DNA from 4 places in the Paenibacillus sp. P46E genome. Region 2 is predicted to be linked to each of the others. Evidence: riboswitches for the same ligand, from Rfam matches in the RefSeq annotation. Region 2 holds a riboswitch; each other region holds the start of a gene.
The links. A riboswitch is a leader RNA that binds a small molecule or an ion and turns the genes downstream of it on or off. The one in region 2 is predicted to bind cobalamin.

Region 1 (5,277 bases), on a different contig from region 2:
CGATTATTTCATCAACGGCATGCTGAATGCCCAGTCTGCCGGCCGTGAAGACGCACTGGCAGCAGCTTACGGTATGATTGAGAGCAATGATGAGCTAAGTGCGTCTTTCTTCAAAAGAGTGCTGGCCCAGCCCATCTTCCGCCGGGCGCTGCTGGAGCCTTATATGGAGTCCCGGCTGTCTGCGGCGGCAAGGTCTGCTGACATTTTGCGCTTTGTAGTACACTTTGGCAGGTTCCTGCCGGAAGCGCTGCAGCAGTCGTTTGTCCGCGATACCGTCAAGGAGTACCTGCTGGAGAAGCTGCAGCGGGAGGCTGATCCGGTAGCGGCGGTAGCGGCGATCCATGATTCCGTAGACAAAGCGGAAAAGGAGCGCCGCAGAGGAAGCGGGCTCTATCCCGAAGCCCTGTCGCTGCTGGAGGAACTGATGACGGCTGCGGACCGCTTCCTGCTGAACCGGGTCTCGCTGGACGAGCTGACTCAGGAGCAGCTGCTGGAGATTTCTTTTCTGCGCTACCGCGAGGTTACCGACTGGCAGCCGCCGCTGGACGCAATTACCCGGCAAAAGGCGAACGCCCTCCGGGCTGCGTACCGCTGGTTCGGGGAGGAGAAGCCGACAGAAGAGATTTTTGCCGGACTATCGCCGAGAGAGCTGGATGATGTACAACTGCTCGGACGGCGCTGGCTGAAGGAATCGCACCATATTGAACCGTTCGAACGTGTACCGCTGGCCTTCTATCACAGCAGCGAGCGACAGGATGGACCGCTGGATTATGAGACGCTGATGGAACTAATAAAGCGTAAGGCGGGCGACGACAAAGAGAGGGTCTACCGTTTCCTGGCCTGGTCGCAGGGCAATCCGCTATTTTCTATTTCAAATAAAAAGCTGTGGCCCGGTTACCGCCGGGCTATTCTGAAGTATTTCCTGAGCAGCGACCGCGAGGCGTTCAAGAGCCGCGATTTCCGCAAAAGCTATGCCGCCGCTGCGGGCCCGGCGCTGCAAAATGTATACAACGAAGCGCGCTCCCAGCTGGCTTCGCCGCTGGCGCGGTGGGTCAGCCGCAGCCGATTTCGACTCCTGATCTCCGGCAGCGTGCTGGGTATTGTGCTGATCGCCGTAATGATCGCGTTCAGCGTGCTCCGGCCGGACCCTGCGGACACGGCCCTGCCGGAGGGCAGTGCGCAGCCCAGCGCCACAGGCGGGGCTGCTGCTCCAGTTCCCGCCACCGTCCGGCTGGGCGGCGGAACAACAGGCGGCAGCCTGGTGTTCACCTTTGCTGCTGCCGCCGACTGCTCCGCCTTCAAACCGGCGGAGATCAGCGTGGTGTCCTCCGGCGATGTGACGGAGGACTACAAGATCACGGCGACGACAGGCAGCTGCCTGGTCGTGTCGCCGAAGCCGGGCGCCGATGCGAGTGCGCCGGCCGGGTCTGACAGCGGCGCAGATGCAGCCGCTGGAGCAGAAGGCAGCGCGGAGGCAAGCGCGCCTGCAGCGACTGACGGCACCGACACGGGTGCCGGACAGAAGACCGGCGCGACTGTGAGCGCTGGTGTGAAGGGGGCCGCGGGCGGGAACGCCGGCGCGGCCACGCCTTCTCCGGCGGCGGGAGGCACCGCGCCGGGAGCTCCCGGAGCCTCGGGAGCGGTGCCGGAGGCATCCGCGTTCGAGGTGACGGTGCAGCTGGAGGCCGGTGCGAAGCTGGCCGCAGGCGACATGATTATCGCCGGGGAGTACAAGCTGATCCTGCAGCCGGCTTCGGGCAAGGCAGCAGACAGCACCCCGAGCGCCGGGGTGGACACTTCTTCAAGCGCTGAACCTTCGCCTAAGGCAACTGGTGATACGGACAGCGAATGATGCGTGGCAGTAGAATATGTTTTCAACACATTATCCTGAACAGCACGATTTGCCGAGAATATGGGGCGCGTGCAGTTCGGGATTTTTGCTGATTTATGGTGTATATGAGTTGAACCGGGGAAGTTCAATTCTTGAGCGGCATAAGAAGCGCATAGTGAACTTGGTGAAGTGGAAAAAGGTAAACTAATTAGCTGGAATTCTCTCTGCAAATGACTTTAGTTGGAGTTTGTACACCTGATTCAGACTCATTCACCCTATAACGCCGATTTCAGCCGGATTAATGATACTTTTTCCCACATAGGTTACTTCATGAACCAAGTGAGCTCTATTAGTGATACTTTTTCCCACAAACTAAGGAGAGTAGCTTTCTTCGGGGAAGCCTGAGTATATTCGTCCTGAAGTATAAATATGCTCGGAAATAACGGCAGAAATGCCGCTGTTACAGTTGCATTGACCGTTTTATTTGAAAGTGCCGTTGATTTGGCTTGTTGCTGAACAGGCAGGCATTGCCCCCTCTAGTTATTCATGGAGGGCAACGATCCTGCAAGCCGCTTACCTGCCGCTTACCTGCTGCCGATAAGCTGCCCACTTAGCTTTTTACAAGCGGGGGACTTTGGCGATGTGCTGTGTTTTTTCATTGTTACTGTGGGCAGGGGAGACTGGCTCTGACACCCGGCAGAAGGATTGTTGCAAGTTTGCGAACCTCCCAAGCCACTATGAAACAGCTTGTCTATAGACATACAAGGGAATACTGGATATGATTATGGATATTAAAATTTAATAGGTTATGGAGAAGGTGCCGGTTCTGCTTCACAGAATCAGAATCGGCTTAAAAGGGAAGCACGGTGCAAATCCGGCGCGGTCCCGCCACTGTAAATGCGGAGCGGCTCTTAGAGCGGCCACTGTCCGGTAGAAGGATGGGAAGGCCAAGAGCAGCAATGAGGCATAAGCCAGGAGACCTGCCTTTTTCGTGAACGTTTCTATTCTTCGTGGGGTAAGAATGCGGAACATATGCAGATGGATGGAGTCCGGAGCTTAGGAGCGCCGTAGCCTTCACTTTGTATTCTTCCGGGCCGCCCTGAACAAGGGTGGTCTTTATGTTGTTAAGGTTACCCCTGCAGTGCACTACAATCCACATTTCATTAAAAAGGAAAGAGGTTGACGATGAAGACATTGTATTCTGCCAAGTCCTTTGTACTTGGTCTGGTCTTATTACTGGTTATTTCGATTACAGGTACCGCTGTGGTTCCGGCGGGACAGGCTTTTGCTGCGGCAGGAGCCTCCGTTAACAAGGTAACGAATAGTGTTGCAGACGCTGTGTATGCGGCTGACCATGCTGCGGACGGAGAAGCAGTAGCGGCACTAACTTCAGCGGATTCCGGGGGACAGGTGACGGTCTCGCAGGCAACGTATACAGCTGCTGAATATGTTATTAGCGGCGGTGTGACTTCGGAGTGGCAGGCAATCGGCCTGGCCCAGGCGGGCTACCGGGTGCCGGAGAGCTATGCCCAGTCGCTTGCACAGAAGGTGCAGGCTGCGGGAGGCACCTTCCCGAATGTTACGGATTATGCGCGGATTGTACTTGCTGTGCGGGCGACCGGCGGGGATCCGGCGAACTTTGCCGGAAGCGGTTCGGGGGCAGGGTACAATCTGCTGGAGCGCATCTACAACAGTGACAAAATTAGCGGCCAGTCGCTGAATGCTCCGGTATATGCATTGCTGGCACTGGATTCCGGAAGCTATACACTTCCAGGGGATGCCAAATGGAATCAGACATCATTATTAAGCGAAATTCTATCTAAGCAAAACAGTGACGGCGGCTTCGCTCTGTTCCCGGGAGCGAGCGATCCGGATATGACGGCCATCGTCCTGACCGCACTCTCTGCTCATAAGAATGACCCGGCTGTTGCGACAGCCGGACAAAAAGCCGTAGCCTGGCTGGCTGCCAAACAGGATGCCAGCGGCGGTTATGGGGACAGCAGTGAAAGTGTGGCCCAGGCCATCATTGCCCTGTCTTCTTATGGCGTAGACCCCACCAGTGACGAGTTCACCAAGAACGAAGCAGATCTGATCAGCAGACTTCTGAGCTTCCGGTTGGAGAGTGGTGCCTTTGCCCATAATCAAGGCGGCAGTGCCAATGTGCTGGCCACGGAGCAGGGACTCCAGGCGCTGGTGGCTTACAGCTTGTTCAGCGGTGGAACGAACGGCAAACTGTATGACTTTTCCAAGCAGGCACCGCAGAATCCGTTAGTCTATGTGCCGCTCACGATCGAAGGCCCTGAGAAGACACTGGGCCAGGGCAGCGCATATGCAGGGAATGTACTCGAGGCGCTGGACAAAGTAGCTGCGGCAAATGGCCTGCCGGTTACGAACCCTTCCGGTAACTATGTTACGGGTATCGGCAGCATCTCTGCCGGGATCTACGGCGGGTATGATGGCTGGATGTATGCTGTTTCGCGCGGCGGTGAATGGGCAAGCGTCGATGTAGGCATGAAAGACTTCAAGCTGAAGGAGTCGGACAAGCTGCTGGTTTATTATGCCGGCAGCGATACACAGCTTGTAGATCAAGTAGCCCTTTCCAAGGTGCAGCCTAGAGAGGGTGAAGCTTTTAACGTCACGGTCACCCAAAAAACATGGGTATGGAATAATACCACAGCCACTTCCAGTCCGGTAACCTCAAGCGCTGCCGGGGTACAGGTGACGATTGGGGATCATACGGTCACAACAGATGCAAAAGGCATTGCAGCTTTTACCGGAGGAATTCCAGCAGGTGATTATACGCTTGCTGTGACCGGCTACGCTCCGGGGAAGGCCCCTGCAGTTGCGAAATATACGCAGCCTTTGAAGATCGCTCCCAAGAATGTAGCGGCTTATCTGTCGGTTGAAGGTCCACAGGGACCAGTCATCGACGGTACGCTGGAGGCGTATAATGCACTGGAAGCGCTGAAGAAACTCGCTGAGTCTGGGAATATTCCGCTGAAGATTACAGAATCCTCTTTTGGCAGCTATGTCTCGGCGATTAATGGAATAGAGAGCGGCACGTATAAGGGCTATTGGAGCTTTGCGGTGCAGCGGGGCGGCGAATGGATCTACCCGTCTGTAGGGATGGGGGATTACGTACTGGAGGTATCCGACCGGGTGCTGGTGTATTATGCCGGTGCGGATACCCAGGTGGTGGATAAGGTACAGGTCAGTCCAGCGCAACCTAAGCCGGGCGAGGCTTTTACCGTTACCGTGACGCAAAAAAAATGGGTGTGGAATTCAGCCACATTCAACAATGATCCGGTAACCTCCCCGGCGACGGGTGTACAGGTTACCATTGGCGGCAAATCCGTCACTACGGACAGTCAAGGCACAGCCAGCTTTAAGGACGGTCTGCCCGGCAAAATATACACACTAGCAGTAACCGGGTACGTTGCCGACAA
Region 2 (5,277 bases):
GCCAGGCTGTCTAGAATACAGCATCGCATGAATATGACTGAACCCAAAACCCCCGAATTCCATCAGTTTGGTAAACTGTGGAATTCGGGGGTTCTTGTTTTTGTTCTTGTTCTTGTTTTTGTTCACTCACGTATAAGCGGGCTTAAGCAGATCCGGCCGCCTCACTGCTATCCGGCATATCTGTATAGTATAGATCAACCAGCATATCTTCGTTATAATTGCCAAATCCTTTGCCGAACAGGGTAAGACCCCCGATATGCTCGGCGTCCTCTTCCACCGAAAGCATGAACGTCCATTGTTTGCTGCGAATGCCCACCTGGTCAAGCGTAACTTCGGACAGTTTATGACCATCCATAAAAGTACCCTTGGGCGTAACCCTCAGCTGCTTGAGCAATCCGTATTGATTGGTGAGTGCGGGCCACCAGGAGGGGGTATATTTGCCCTGTCTGTCTCCGTAATCGCCGGGACTGGTCCAATAGCCCAGTTTGTGACCGTTCAGGGTAAAGGTGATGTCCGAAGGCCAATTGTTATTGATGGACGGCGCTTCTGAGGCAATCTCCATCGTAATAACCAGTTCCTCCGGCTGCTGGCTGGACAGTAGAAAGTTGGGGATTTTATATTCAACATACCCCTTGCCAAACCAGAGAATACCGGCATTCATCCGCTCCAGATCCCAGAAATAACGCGGATCGTCAAAGTTGCCGATGATTTGCTCAGTGGTAGCCAGTCCGCAGGTTGGTTCGATCTGGAAATTGGAATAATGCCCGACTGGAATCTCTTTCCGGTGGCATTTACGCTCTATTTTGTCTTGGCCCGGGAAAAGAATCTCAGCATGGTCCACGTCAATCGTACAGATTTTCTGCAGGCCGCTCCGTCCGGGAGCCATATGGGTGCGGATCAGCCCGGCGGCTTCCAGCTTACGCACATGCATGGTCATGATCGCACTGCTGAGTTTGACCGATCCGGCTAATTCCTTGACATTCATGGGCTGAACGGCGAGCAGACGGAGCATATGCAGGCGCACAGAGCTGGATAATGCTTCGTACACCGGCAGGGATTCTTCAGTAAGATCAAGTTTCATGAACAGCCTCCGATTCAGGATTATAGTTAATAATTATATTACTCAAGTGACATTCTTACAAGCTTTCCACGGCAGCACTTTTATCACAGACATCTGTGAGGGATGTCCGCTATGATGTACAGGATGAATCAGCGACGAAACAAGGTGCCTTTGATTGTATATCAAGGGATAACAGGGAATCGGGTGCAACTCCCGAGCGGTCCCGCCACTGTAAGGAAGAGCCGGCTTTCAAAAGGTCACTCGGTGATAGCTCCGGGGAAGACGAAAGCCATGCTGTGATCCCGAGCCAGGAGACCTACCTTGTTTGCGCACACACGACTCTACGCGGATAGGAGCGGTGTACGAACGGATGATCAGAAGGGGGTGCGCTGCTTGTTTTGGCGGCGGAGCAGCCTTCTCTTTGTGATCTGAACACGTACATATAACTCCCACCCACTCCGGGCGGGAGTTTTTGGTTTGAAAGGTAAGAGTGTATATGTTTCATGCCTATGAAAATTAAGGATGGAGGTTTTTGAATGCACAAACGCAGTTTTTGGCGTTTTGCAGCTTTGGTCTGTGTATTTGCCGTTTATTTGTTGCTGAATGAACCGGGCACAGCTGAAGCGATGCACATTATGGAAGGTTTTTTACCGGTAGGCTGGGCGTTGTTCTGGTGGGCAGCCTTTCTGCCATTCTTTTTGCTGGGAATCCGTAAGCTTACCCGAATCACCCGGGACAATCCCGAGCTGAAGCTGCTGATGGGTCTATCGGGTGCCTTCACATTCGTACTGTCCGCCCTCAAAATGCCGTCGGTAACCGGAAGCAGCTCCCATCCTACAGGGACGGGACTTGGCGCTGTGATGCTGGGGCCGCTACCGATGAGTGTGATCGGATCGGTTGTACTGTTGTTCCAGGCACTGCTGCTGGCGCACGGAGGGATTACTACACTTGGAGCGAACGCCTTCTCCATGGCGGTGGCCGGACCTTTTGCCGGTTATGCGGCCTATAGGCTGATTATGAAACTGAATGGACGGGAAAAGCTGGCGGTGTTCTGTGCGGCTGCGGTAGCGGATTTGATGACCTATGTCGTCACTTCCTTTCAGCTTGCGGTGGCTTTTCCGTCGGCAAATGGCGGCGTGCTGGCTTCCTTTGCTAAATTTGGCGGTATATTTGCCGTGACCCAGATTCCGCTGGCAGTCAGTGAAGGACTCTTAACCGTACTGCTCTGGAACTGGCTGAAGGCTTACAGTCCGCAGGAGCTGTCACTGTTCAAACGTGCAGCCGGGGGAGGCGGCGAACGGTGAAGAACAAATGGAGAAACCTGTTGATGCTGCTCGCAGTGATTCTGCTGGTGGTCCTGCCGCTTCTGTTCGTGAACGGGGATTTCGGCGGAGCCGATGACGCGGCCGAGAGTGCAATCACGGAGATTGATCCCACATACAAGCCCTGGTTCAAGCCGCTGGCCGAGCTGCCGGGTGAGACGGAGAGCATGCTGTTCGCGCTGCAGGCGGCCCTTGGTGCAGGAGTGATCGGCTATACACTGGGTCTCTTGAGAGGAAGACAGGACCGGCAGAACCAGCAGAACCGGCAGAAGCTGAATGATTAGAAGAGTGGATGCGTTATCCTGCAGCAATGCCCTGGGGCAGCTGTCCCCGATGTGGAAGAGCCTTTTTGCGGCCGTTATGTTCATACTCGCTTATGTGCTGCATCCGGCGCTTCAGATACTTATTGCACTCTGGATGATGCGGTGGTGTCTTCTCTACGCCAAAATCCCTCCGCGCGCTTATGGCCTTCTTGTCGGCACAGCATTGTTGTTCTTCGGCCTCAGCCTGCCGGCATTGCTGGTGGAGTTCGGTCATCCGGCTGCCGGAGAGGCTTCTTGGTATCTGCAGATTCCAGGCATGTCCCGGGTTCTGTACATGACCCCGGCAGGGGGAATGCGGGCTGTGCTGCTGCTGGCCCGGGTGTCAGCCTGCCTGGCCTGCTGCCTGTTCATTATACTGACGACACCGTTCGGCGAGCTGCTGCAGGTACTCCGCCGGCTGCGGATGCCGCAGCTTGTGCTGGAACTGATGCTGATTATGTACCGCTTCCTGTTCCTGCTGGATGACACAGCCCATGGACTGCTTCTGGCCAGGCGCCTGCGCGGCGGTCAAAGGGGCTTCAGGGCGAAGCTGCGGGAGGTTGCAAGTATGGCAGCTTCACTGTTCGCTAACACCATGCACCGGTACTATGGGCTGTCGCAGGGGCTGGCAACCCGGGGATTTACCGGGGAGATTCTTTTACCGCCCTATGTGAAGCGCACAGTGCCGCGAAGGTTTGCCTTTGAAGCCTATGCCGGAATCGCGCTCCTGGTGGCTGTACAACTGTGGCTGCTATGGACTTGATGCAAAAGATGATGATCCATGAAGTGAAGCCGCCTGGAGAAGAGGAGCCACATGAACATAGATTACAGTTTGGCCTTTGAAGATGTTGTATTTCATTATCCGGACACGATGGAGCCTGCACTCCGCGGGTTGACCGTGGCCGTCCCCAAGGGCTGTAAAACAGCCTTGCTTGGACATAACGGTTCCGGCAAATCAACGTTATTTCTTCATGCGGTAGGCCTGCTGCGGCCGCAAAAAGGTACGCTGCTGCAGGCGGGACAGCCTGTATCTTACGCCAAAAAAGAACTGGCCGCCCTGCGCCGCAGAGTCGGTCTGGTCTTTCAGGACCCTGAGCAGCAGCTGATCTTAAGTACACCACTTGAGGATATCTCCTTCGGGCTGCGGGGCACCGGTATGGATGAGACCGAAATTGAATTACGTTGTGCTGCCGTTCTGGAGCAATTGAACCTTACTGCTCTAAAGGATAAACCCATCCATCAGCTCAGCCTGGGTCAGAAAAAGCGCACAGCGCTTGCAGGCGTGATAGCGATGGAGCCGGAGCTGATCTTGCTCGACGAGCCAACGTCTTACCTGGACCCGCTGTCCGAGGCGCAGCTTCTAGATGGCCTGGACAGTATCCACCGTAAGGGCACAACTGTGGTTATGGCCACGCATGATATGAATCTGGCTTACCGCTGGGCGGACTGGATCATCGTGCTGGATCATGGCTCCTGCCGGGCCGCCGGAACGCCGGATGATATTTTTGCGGGGCCGGAGACGCTGCAGGCGATTGGCCTGGAGCTTCCGCTGCTGGCAGAGCTGTGGCACAGCCTGCCACTGCACGTAACGCAAGGAGTCACGGCTCCCCGGAACGCCGGGGATTTCAAGGCGCTGCTTGGCAGTCTGCTAGGTGAAAGGATGGGCGGGTAGTGCCGGGCTGGCCAGTTGATGAGGAACTGCGGTCCGGGGTGTTGCGCTGATACGGGCCAATGAGGAAGCAGTTGAACAGCATTACACACGAACGGGGGAACAAGAATGAACAAGCTAGGAAAGCTGCTGATTATCGGCTTTGGGCCTGGTGCTATGGAGCATATTACGGGCCGCGCTTTAACAGCGCTGGAAGAAAGTGAGGCCGTGATCGGCTACAGCACTTATGTGGACTTGATCCGGCCGCTGCTGCGGCATCAGGAAGTTGTAGGTACAGGCATGACCGAGGAGGTCAGCCGGGCCCAGGAAGCGGTTCGCCGGGCCGAAGCCGGGCAGACGATTGCGGTTATCTCCAGCGGAGACGCGGGTGTATATGGAATGGCGGGGCTGGTCTATGAAGTGCTGATCGAACGGGGCTGGACTCCAGACACAGGTGTAGAGGTCGAAGTGATCCCGGGTATATCGGCCATTCAATCCTGCTCCTCACTGCTGGGGGCACCGATTATGCACGATTCCTGTACAATCAGCCTGAGTGACCATCTTACGCCTTGGGAGAGCATTGCGGCACGTGTAGAAGCGGCGGGAGCCGCGGACTTCGTAATTGCCTTTTACAATCCGCGCAGCGGGAAGCGTACACGCCAGATTGAAGAGGCCCGCCAGATTCTGCTCCGTTACCGGGATCCTGCCACTCCGGTCGGGATCGTAAAAAGCGCCTACCGTGACCGGCAGCAGACCATCGTCACTACACTTCAGGATATGCTGAATCATGAAATCGGCATGCTCTCGACGGTGATCGTCGGGAATTCCGCCACAATGGTCTATGAAGGCCTCCTGGTTACACCGCGCGGCTACGGGCGCAAGTACAGCCTTGGCGCAGATACTCAGGCATTGAAGCCGCATGAACGGCTGCGGACCTCAGCGGAG
Region 3 (5,277 bases), on a different contig from region 2:
CTGGCCGTCCTTGGTAACCAGTTCTTCACTCTCGATAACGGTTGCCGATTGATTCTGCATGATTTCCGTGCACAGGTTGGAGGAGAAGACCATCCCCTGGTGCCGGTTGGGATTGGTGCGGTTCACCGTATCACGGTAGAACATATACGGGGTGCCGGTTTCCAGCTGCGATTTCATAATCCGCTTCATGATGTCGATGGCCGGAACCGTGATGCGGGACAGCTCCAGATTGGCGGTGGCTTCGGCATACTTTTCACGGAAAGCACCTTGTCCAAGCTTCTCGTCATAGAAATCCTCGAGACCCAGCGCGCGACCGCGGTCATCCTTCCAGCCCATCACCTTCTTCACTTCATGCGGGCAGAAGAGGTTCCAGTGGCCTCGTGCTTCGACAGCCTCCATGAACAGGTCCGGCAGGCAGACGCCATGGAACACATCATGCGCACGCATCCGCTCATCACCGTTGTTCAGCTTCAGGTCGAGGAAGGCAAGAATATCTTTATGGAAAACATCAAGGTAGACGGCGACAGCGCCTTTACGTGTGCCAAGCTGGTCTACGCTGACTGCGGTATTGTTCAGCTGGCGGATCCATGGAATGACGCCGGAGCTGGTGTTCTTGTGGCCGCGGATATCGGAGCCTCGGGCCCGCACCTTGCCGAGGTAGACGCCGATGCCTCCGCCCATTTTACTTAGCCGGGCCACATCGGTATTGGAGTCGAAAATGCCTTCGAGCGAGTCGTCCACGGTGTCGATGAAGCAGCTGGAGAGCTGTCCGGCGACCTTTTTACCCGCATTAGACATGGTAGGTGTGGCAGCGGTCATGTAAATGTTGCTCATGGCCCAGTAGGCTTCTTTGACCAGATCCAGACGTTTCTCTACCGGCTCTGTGTGCATGAGGAACATCGCGATAATCATATAACGCTCCTGTGGAAGCTCCATTACGCGGCCGTCAAAGTCATGCGCCAGATAACGGTCCGACAGGGTTAGCAGGCCGATGTAATCGAACAGCAGGTCGCGCGTGTAATCGATGCAGCTGCCCAGTTCCTCAATCTGCTCCTTGGTGTAGTGGGACAGCAGTTCTTCACGGTAGATGCCTTTCTTCACGAGATCGGTAATCAGCGGGTACAGCTCGCCGTAAGGCTCTTCCGGGTAAGCTTTGTAGCGGCGGTTGACGGCAGCTTTCTTGTACAGGGAGGTTAGCAGTGAACGCGCAGCAGCGAACTTCCAGTCCGGCTCCTCTTTGGTAACCAGTTCAAGGGCACTCATCGTAAAAGCATTGCTGATCTCTTCTCCGCTGACCTCATCACGGCGCAGCTTAGACTGCACTCCACGGATCAGAGTTTCCTTGCTTAATTGATCAAGGCCGTTCAGGATACGGTCGGCGTACACGGAAATGCGGATTTCGTCAAAAGCCAGTTGGCGGTTATCGGGTTTCACTACGAGCTGTGGCATAAGTTCAACCATCCTTTCATTTTTGGGTTTAATTTTCAATATCACAAATTGAAGTATATAAGCGCAGAGAGCGGCCCGCTCCGAGGCTTGGCCTGCTCTTTGAAAGTTAACTGAATTTATAAGGCAGCCGGCTCCCAATGTACGATTTCCGTACCGGCGAGACTGGCCTGAATATCAATAATGCGCTGGTTGCTGCTTCCCCGGTAGGGAAGGGTGGTGTCTTTGAGCTCTTCCACAAAACGTCCGTCGATCACGACCTGGCACAGGGCCAGCAGGTTCCATTCGGGTGAGTCGGGTGTCACTATAAGCTCTTCATAGGTATAGCCGGTGTAAATCCAGACGGGATACTCCGGCAGCACGCTGCGCAGCTCCTGAATGAAGCCCGCAGCCTCCTCTGCCGAGAAAAAAGGGTCGCCGCCTGCCAGTGTCAATCCGTCCAGCAGCGGATTCGCGGCTATTTCGGCAATGATCTCCCGTTGACGCTCCAGGGTGAACGGCTCGCCGAAATTGAAGTTCCAAGTCTTGGGATTAAAGCAGCCTGGGCAGCGGTGACGGCAGCCGCTGAGGAAAAGGACGGCCCGCATGCCTTCTCCTTCATTGATCGATTCCGGGTAGTAGCCGCATATGTTCATAGATGCTTAACGCGGTCCCTTACTTCGGCTTGCTTGGCGGCATTGAAGCGGGTTTGATAGTCGCCGGTCAGGTAGCCGGTTACCCGGCGTAGACGGCGGATATGCACATCGTTCTCATGCGCGTCGCAGGAAGGGCAATTGGTGCCAATCACGCCTTCGTAGCCGCAGTTCGAGCAGCGGTCCACCGGATGGTTGATGCTGAAATAGCTGACTTGCTGTTCCAGCGCGTAACGGATAATCTTGACAAAAGCTGCCGGGTTGCTGCGAGCATTACCATTCAGCTCCACATAAGAGATTGCACCCGCATTGCAGTATTCATGGAACGGTGCTTCCAGGCTGATTTTCTGCGCAGCGCTCAGCTCATGGTAGACCGGGATGTGGAAAGAGTTCGTATAGTATTCGCGGTTGGTGATACCCGGAATGGAGCCCAGTACTTTACGGTCCACCTTAGTGAACTTGCCGGACAGCCCTTCAGCAGGTGTGGCGAACAGGGTGATGTTGAGGTTCAGTTCCTCGCTCTTACGGTCGCAGTATTCCCGCATGTGGCGGACAATAGCAAGCGCCTTGGCATGGATCTCCATGTCCTCACCATGATGCTTGCCGTACATAGCCTTCATGCACTCCGCCATGCCGATGAAGCCAATCGACAGACTGCCGTGCTTCAGCAGTTCGCCAACCGAATCCTCGGGAGCCAGGTCCTGGCCGCCCTCCCAGACACCTTCGCGCATCATGAAGTCAGAGGCTTTGGCCTTCTGGGAAGCCTGGATGCGGAAGCGGTGGAGCAAGCCTTCCAGAGCGATGTCCATATAATGGTTCAGGTCGTCATAGAAGCCTTTCTCGTCGGCGGCAAGCCGGCGTCCTGTGGCGGTGCCGTATTCCAATCCCAGCCGCACGAGATTGAGCGTATTGAAGGACAGGTTGCCTTTGCCGGAGCAGTGGTTGCGTCCGAAGCGGTCGCCCAGCACCCGGGTGCGGCAGCCCATGGTTGCAAATTCAGTATCCGGGTCTGCCGGATCATAATATTGCATGTTAAGCGGCGCATCCAGATTGGCAAAGTTCGGGTACAGTCTGCGGGCAGAGCATTCGGCAGCTTTGAGGAACAAGTGATAGTTCGGATCGCCCTGCTGCTGGTTCACGCCCTGCTTGCATTTGAAGATCTGGATTGGAAATACCGGTGTTTCGCCGCTGCCGAGTCCGTTCATCGTTGCGGTCAGCAGTGAGCTGATCACGAGCTGGCCTTCCGGCGAGGTGCACGTGCCGTAGTTGATGCTGGTAAAAGGAATCTGGCCGCCCGAGCGGCTGGACATCGTATTCAGGTTATGTATCATGCTCTCTGCCGCCTGCAGCGTTTCGCTCTCCGTTTCTTTTAAGGCAAAGCGGAAGGCCCGCGGATACAGCTCTGCCAGATCGCTGCGGCTCATAGTGACTTCGCCAAGATGCTCTCCGGCTTGTCCTTCTTCGAAATATTCGAGTCCCTTGCGGAACAGTTTGGCAAAGGACTTGGTCACATAAGGGGCCAGGTCATAATCCAGCTTGTTGGCGGATACGCCGCCGTATTGGGCATTTTGCTGAGACTGGAAAATAATCGCTACGAGCGACATTGCAGTCATGATCGAGTTGGGAGGACGCACGCTGCCGTTGCCAGTGTTGAAGCCTTCGCGGAGAAGCCGTTCAAACGGGATGAAGATGCAGTTGGTGGTTCCGATCGCGTATTGGTCCAGATCGTGGACATACACTACGTTATCAAGGGTAGCCTGTACCAGTTGCGGCGGCATTGTGAAGTTGCGGGCATACCATTTGGAATATTCACTGCCGAACTTGCTCATTTTGCCGGAGAAGCTCTCTCCGTTCAAATTGGCATTCTCGCGCAGCAGATCCAAATCCCGGCTGTCGATAATATCGCGTCCCAAATGGATGACTTCCTCTAATAGATCCTCCTGTGCAGCTTGTTCACCGTTGTACCGTTTCTCCAGCAGCGTCATTGTATAGCTCTCTCCTCTCGGTATATGAAACATGTTCTAATTGTAGTGAGGCAACCGTTTTAAACCTTAAAAAAGCATCTCCCGCCGAGGACGGCGGAAAATGCCCGGATGCGTAACGCAAATAACCGAAACCGGATATTTACGGATGGTCTCCATGGAAAGAAGCTTTCCCGCAGAAGCCGATACCTGAGTGCGATAAGGCTTATCGCATTCAGGTATCGGCAGCCTTGCTTCCCATCCTGGGGGGAAGGCTAAATCTGCTTGTGCAGGCCGCATGCGGACACCTCTCCTGTTCCTCGCAGGCGTAAATGATGGTGTCCGGAAACAGGCAGGTCTCCTGGCTTCCGGTGAATCCTGTGAGGCGCCTTCCCAAGGGGCAATGCCCTCAGTGGCGTGAGCCTCCAGATACTGCTCCGCAGGGCTTGTGGAAGCCTGCAGAACATCCGGTTACAGTGGCGGGACCACAGCGGATTTGCACCGCGTTTCCCTATTAAGCTTCATCCCTCGTGAGAGAGCAAAGCACCTGTTTCCACTATATTTTGTTGTCGCTAGATAAAAATAACCCAATATCTTGTGTTTGTAAACATTTTTTTGCGAGTCCGCGCCGGGGGCGGGTTCTGCCCGTTTACTCACAAATGATCCACAGCCCATCCACAGATAACGCAGTATTCGTCCACAGTTCATCCACAGGTAATCCACAACTTGTGTGTAAATTTTGGCGATTCCAGTTCATAAATTGTCCCCATATTAGGGGTGATTTGTGGGGGGAGGCGGGAGTTGCTACAATAGAGGGGACTGGAGACTTATATAACGAAGCTTATATAGGAGGGATTTCAGAATGGCGATTGGTGAAGTAACCGTAATACCGATTGGTACAGGCAGTACCAGTCTCAGCAGCTACGTGGCGGATATGCAGCGCGTGCTGGAGACAGTGGAAGGTATAACTTACGAACTGACATCCATGGGCACAATCATCGAGGGACCGCTGGCGCGGATTCTGGCGGCCGTTGAAGCGTTGCACGAGTCCCCTTTTACTGCCGGAGCGCAGAGGGTGTCCACCTCGCTCAAGATTGATGACCGGCGCGACAAGCCCTCCACAAGCCGCAGCAAGCTGGAATCGGTGGAGCGCAAGCTACAGGCGGAATAGTTCTGAATAATTACAGCACACAAGGAGCGTGTCCTCTATGGCGGCAATGAATCAGCAGGTCGGGATA
Region 4 (5,277 bases), on a different contig from region 2:
AACCTGCGTGGTGTCCTTCACATGGTTCGTGGCTACCCGGAAGGACCGTACAGCCCAATTCAAATAATACTCATGATCTTCCGCCTTCAGCGGCAGTCCTTCGCGGATAGCCGGCTCATCCACCTGAATCATCTCAATTCCGGCATCCTCCAGCGCCTGAACCTCGTAACGGAGAGCAAGGGCAATCTGCTTCGCAACCTCTTCGCGGCTGAGGTCATCACGTACAAAGGACCAGTTCAGGATAGTTACCGGTCCGGTCAGCATCCCTTTTACCGGCAGCTTCGTCAGAGACTGGGCATAGACACTTTCTTTGACGGTCATCGGCTGGATAAAAGCGACATCCGCGTAAATCACCGGTGGCTTCACGCAGCGCGAGCCATAGGATTGCACCCAGCCATTCTGGGTGAACAGATAGCCACCCAGTTTCTCCCCGAAGAACTCCACCATATCCGTCCGCTCAAATTCACCATGTACCAGCACATCCAGACCAAGCTCCTCCTGAAGTGTAATTGCCTCGGCGATTTGGCGGCGGACGAACGTATCATAGCGCTCCTCATTCCACACCCCTTTGCGCCATTTGAGTCGCGCCTGGCGGACCTCAGCCGTCTGCGGAAAGCTGCCGATAGTTGTTGTCGGCAGTAGGGGCAAACGCCATTTCTCCTGCTGCAGCTGCACTCGCTCTGCGAACGGCAGGCTCCGGCTGTCCTGAAGTTCGTCCAGACGGCGGACCTGCTCGGCCACATCCCGGCGGCCGCGTTCAGGAAGTGCACGGAAGACGGCCAGCGCTTCCCGGCTCTCTGCAAGCCCCGCCTCGGCCGTTCCGTTGTCACCGCCTGCGGCTGCGGCGAGCAGCCGAAGCTCTGCCAGCTTTTCGTCGGCGAAGGCCAGCGCCTGCTTCACTGCAGGCTTCAGCTTCCCTTCGCTCTGCACCGTTACCGGCACATGGAGCAGGCTGGAGGATGGCTGAAGAATCAGCCGGTCCAGCGGCACATGAAGAGCCAGCTTCTCAATCAATCCAAGCTTGGTATCAGGGTCTGCACGCCAGATACTGCGTCCGTCGATAATGCCAGCGCCCAGCCATTTATCTTCCGGCCAGCCAAGTCGTCCGATCGCCTCCAGATTCGTGCCGCCATCATGGACGAAGTCAAGGCCAATGGCCTGTACCGGCAATTCAAGCAATGCTTCCAAGGGTTCAGCCGCTTCAAAATAAGTCTGCAGAATCAGACTCAAGCCGGGGACTGCAGCGGAAATCTCGCTATAAATGGTCTTCAGCAAGGCAATATCTTCCGCGTTCAATCCAATAACGATGGCTGGTTCGTCGATCTGCACCCAGGCTACACCTTCCTGCTGAAGCTCCTGCAGCAGCTGAATATAAGCCGGCAGGAAACGGTCGGCAACCTCCCCGATGTCCGCAGCCGGAAATCCCTTGGACAGCTTGAGAAAGGTATAAAGTCCCACGATAACCGGCTTGCCTTCAATGCCAGCCTGCGCTTTGGCGAAGCGATAGGCGGCCAGCGGTTTATTCTCAGTCAGCCGGGGTGTAAGGCTGCCGATCTCCGGCACGATATAATGGTAATTCGTATTGAACCATTTGGTCATCTCGCAGGCCGGGGCGGCCGCATTGCCGCGGGCCATGGCGAAATATAGATCAAGCGGGACAGCCCCGCCGTCATAATCATACCGTGGCGGCACAATGCCGAACATAACGGCTGTGTCCAGCACATGATCGTAGAAGGTGAAATCATTCACCGGGATCAGGTCAATACCGGCCTGTTGCTGCGACCGCAGGTGCTGAAGCTGAATGTCCGCCATTTCAGCACGGAACTCCTGCTCGCCAATTTTACCGGCCCAGTACGCTTCCAGCGTTTTTTTCCATTCACGGTTTTTGCCGATTCTCGGGTATCCCAGATTGCTGGTGATCAATTTAGTTGTCATTGAAATCTGCTCCTCATCTGTTCGCTATTTGTTGTATATCCTTATAAAAAGACGCCTCTCCCGAAAAATAAGCCACAGGGAAAGACGCCCATTGATCTTCTAAATGGAATAACGTCCGAACACCTCCCTATCTTCCGTAGGTACTGCAGTGCTTCAGAGTCAGGCAGGTCTCCTGGCTAGCGGAGTCATCGTTCTTCAGCAAGTCTTCCCGGCTGGATCTACCTGTCTGCCAGTGACACATTAAGCTGGAACTCTTCCGTTACAGTGGCGGGACCGCGTCGGTTTCGAGCCGAACTTCCCTATTAAGCTGGACAAAAGCTACATTCACTCCGTCCGGCACCTGTCTCCTATATTCGCTTTTCAAAACTTCATCCTTTAATCTGATGCCATCATACTGTACCTTTTTTGCCATCCGCAACAGATTCCGGCGATTTCAGCTATACACATTCGCTATAGCAAAACAGCTTTTTGCCCGATTTGGCATCTGAATCTTGATCAGTGCTCATGACAAAAAGGCGATACCCTCCAAGGAAGGCACCGCCCGCATTATTCTTTTCTATTCTAGAACCATACCAGATAGACCACTGCAGCAAGAACAATCCGGTAGATTGCAAACGGCAGCAGCTTAATGCGGTTGATCAGCTTCAGGAAGAAACGCATGGACAGCAGTGCGAACAGAAATGCGCTGATGAACCCGGCGATAAAGAACGGCAGTGCATCGAGAGTGAAATACTGCCAGTTCTTCAGCAGTGAAATCAGGCTGGCTCCAGCCATAATCGGCACCGCCATAATGAAGGTGAAGTCGGCCGCGGCACGGTGGCTCATTCCGAGCAGTACACCACCGGAGATCGTTGATCCCGAACGGGAGAACCCCGGCCATAGCGAGAAACACTGGATCAGACCGACCGATAGCGCCTGCCTATATGTAATTTGGTCGACACTCTCCGTTTTGATCTTTTTGGGGGCGAAAAGGTCTGCGCAGATCATTAGAATCGCTCCGACGACCAGACCAATCAGCACCGTTGAGGTCGAAAACAGATGCTCATCAATATAATCCTCGAACAGAAAGCCGAGCACTCCGGCAGGGATAAGACCCACAAGCACTTGTGCCAGCTTCAGCCGTCCCGCGGTCTCCACTGCCGGCTGTCCTTCCGGCACCGCTGTCAGCTCTTTGCGGCTGAACCGTTTCAGACCCAGAAGATCGATGAACCGGTTGCGGAAAATCACCACCACAGCCAGGATCGAGCCCAGCTGAATCACTACCTTGAACGTATTCGCTGTGTATTTCCCGAGAAATTCCTGCGATTTCAGCCACATATCATCGACAATAATCATATGACCCGTGGAGGATACCGGAGCAAATTCAGTCAAACCTTCAACAATACCTAATATGATTGCTTTAATTATAGTCAAAAGCTCCATGTAATCTCCTCCTAAAAGTTTTGTGAGCATCACATCTATGAAATCACTTCGTTCAAAACTTGCTTCGGAAGCATAAACTTAGTTTTGTGAGCATCGCATCTATGAAATCACTTCGTTCAAAACTTGCTTCGGAAGCATAGAATTCGTTGGTGTTGTTACCCGCGGGCTTTGCCGGCGGTACGTCGTTTACGCAAATACAACAGTCCCAGCACGAGAATTCCTCCGGCAATCAGGGCGTAGACCACGCTGGAATAAGCCTCTATATACCCTCCAATATCCTCCCAGGACTCTCCTAGCGCAGCACCCAGCAGGATCAGCAGTGTATTCCAGCCCAGTGTACCGATCGTCGTAAACAACATAAAAAGTCCGAACTTCATTCCCGACATTCCTGCCGGAATCGAGATCAGACTGCGCACCAGCGGCACCATCCGGCAGAACAGCACCGTCCAGTAGCCGTATTTATCAAACCAGGCATCCGCTTTGCGGATATCACTTTTCTTGATTCGTATCCATTTGCCGTACCGGTCCACAATCCGCTCCATTCGGCTGACATCCAGCATCCGGCCGATCCAATACAGAATGGCTGCCCCCAGCAAAGAACCCGCCGTAGAGGCGATAAGGACACCCGGTATCGTGAGTCCGGAGGTTGTAGTCATAAATCCGCCAAAGGGCAGGATGACCTCTGAAGGAATGGGGGGAAAGACATTTTCCAGCGCCAGCATCAGAAAAATACCGGCATATCCGAACTGCTCCATAATATCCGTAATCCATGTTTTCATGCGGTTCCCTCCGTCTAGATGAGATTTTTCTTAAGGTTGCGCAAATAGCGGCTGCGGATGAAAAAGAAGTACAGCGTCTGGGCAGCCAGATAACTGGTCAGCACAGCTCCGGTCTCGGCAGCGATGGATAGATAGAACAGCCGCTGAAGCGCAATAAAAGCAAACAGGCTGTGCAGAACCGCCAGCAGCACCGGAATGAAAAACATGAGTGCCAGCTGCAGCGTCGCAATACGGTCCAGCTCCTGGTCGGTCAGACCCATTTTGGACAGGGTGGAATACTGCAGGCGGTCATGATCCAGATCCATATAAAGACGGAAGTAGAGGAAGCTGCCGGCAGCAATGAAGAAGACGATCCCGACGAGCAGCGAAGCGAACAGCATGGTGCTGTACAGCGTGCGCTGAATCTCAAATAAGGTTCCGCTGATCACGACCGCATAAGCAGACTTTTCTTCATAGGGAACCTTCCCTTTGGCAGCGAGCTCTGAAGCCACACCCGCCGTCCGGACAAAATCATCCACGTAGAAGCCGGTATACCAATCCTGCTGCACCGGGATCACCCGGCTGTACAGACTGTCGCTGATCACCAGCCCGCTGAAATCGCCGCCTCCCCTGCCATCCAGCTCCGGCAGCAGATATTCGGCAACCGGTACTTGCTGCGTATAGCCGGTCTCTTCAATCCGTATTCCTTGTATAAGCGTATATGTTGCTTTGAAGCGCTCCGAGGTCAGACTCCGGTCACGCTGGGAACCGATCATCACCAGGCCTTCACGGCCTTCCAGCGGCGGTTCATTCGAGCTGAAGCCCGCATACTCCAGAGCAAGCTTAAAATTACTGTAGGACATCAGAGGCAGCTGACGTGTATGGTCTGGTCCTGTCTGCGAAGCGACTGCTGCGACTTTGAGCGGAATCCGCAGGGTTTCGTAAGTCAGACCCAGCTGCTCCAGCTCTGCAGTAATCCCCCTAAGGTCCTTCTCTTCCGAGGAAGCATGCCCCCCGCCCTTGGCTACATAGCCGACTGCCGCCGGATAATCCAGCTTCAGCTCCCGCGACAGCGTGTGGATCGATGCGAAGACTCCCACCGAGGTGAAGGAAACCGCCGATACAATAGTGACCATAAAAAACATCCGCCCATTGTCCTTCC

Region 1: it holds a riboswitch for cobalamin, as region 2 does, so the genes downstream of both, A3849_RS07900 (S-layer homology domain-containing protein) here and A3849_RS00475 (energy-coupling factor ABC transporter permease) in region 2, are expected to answer to the same signal.
Region 3: it holds a riboswitch for cobalamin, as region 2 does, so the genes downstream of both, A3849_RS02210 (anaerobic ribonucleoside triphosphate reductase) here and A3849_RS00475 (energy-coupling factor ABC transporter permease) in region 2, are expected to answer to the same signal.
Region 4: it holds a riboswitch for cobalamin, as region 2 does, so the genes downstream of both, metE (5-methyltetrahydropteroyltriglutamate--homocysteine S-methyltransferase) here and A3849_RS00475 (energy-coupling factor ABC transporter permease) in region 2, are expected to answer to the same signal.

What each region holds. Positions count from the first base shown of each region.
Region 1 is NZ_LVYZ01000030.1:17,957-23,233, reverse strand. It holds gene A3849_RS07905 (GAP1-N2 domain-containing protein) at 1-1,852, shown strand, start outside; cobalamin riboswitch at 2,630-2,833, shown strand; gene A3849_RS07900 (S-layer homology domain-containing protein) at 3,017-5,277, shown strand, end outside.
Region 2 is NZ_LVYZ01000001.1:108,774-114,050, forward strand. It holds gene A3849_RS00470 (ArsR/SmtB family transcription factor) at 143-1,081, opposite strand; cobalamin riboswitch at 1,207-1,398, shown strand; gene A3849_RS00475 (energy-coupling factor ABC transporter permease) at 1,597-2,364, shown strand; gene A3849_RS00480 (energy-coupling factor ABC transporter substrate-binding protein) at 2,361-2,666, shown strand; gene cbiQ (cobalt ECF transporter T component CbiQ) at 2,659-3,447, shown strand; gene A3849_RS00490 (energy-coupling factor ABC transporter ATP-binding protein) at 3,499-4,356, shown strand; partial or broken gene cobJ (precorrin-3B C(17)-methyltransferase) at 4,462-5,277, shown strand, end outside.
Region 3 is NZ_LVYZ01000002.1:190,467-195,743, reverse strand. It holds gene A3849_RS02220 (ribonucleoside-diphosphate reductase subunit alpha) at 1-1,449, opposite strand, end outside; gene nrdG (anaerobic ribonucleoside-triphosphate reductase activating protein) at 1,566-2,081, opposite strand; gene A3849_RS02210 (anaerobic ribonucleoside triphosphate reductase) at 2,078-4,063, opposite strand; cobalamin riboswitch at 4,374-4,605, opposite strand; gene A3849_RS02200 (MTH1187 family thiamine-binding protein) at 4,902-5,210, shown strand; gene A3849_RS02195 (sugar phosphate isomerase/epimerase family protein) at 5,248-5,277, shown strand, end outside.
Region 4 is NZ_LVYZ01000028.1:96,444-101,720, reverse strand. It holds gene metE (5-methyltetrahydropteroyltriglutamate--homocysteine S-methyltransferase) at 1-1,935, opposite strand, end outside; cobalamin riboswitch at 2,081-2,294, opposite strand; gene A3849_RS06970 (undecaprenyl-diphosphate phosphatase) at 2,497-3,357, opposite strand; gene A3849_RS06965 (DedA family protein) at 3,513-4,136, opposite strand; gene A3849_RS06960 (FtsX-like permease family protein) at 4,151-5,277, opposite strand, start outside.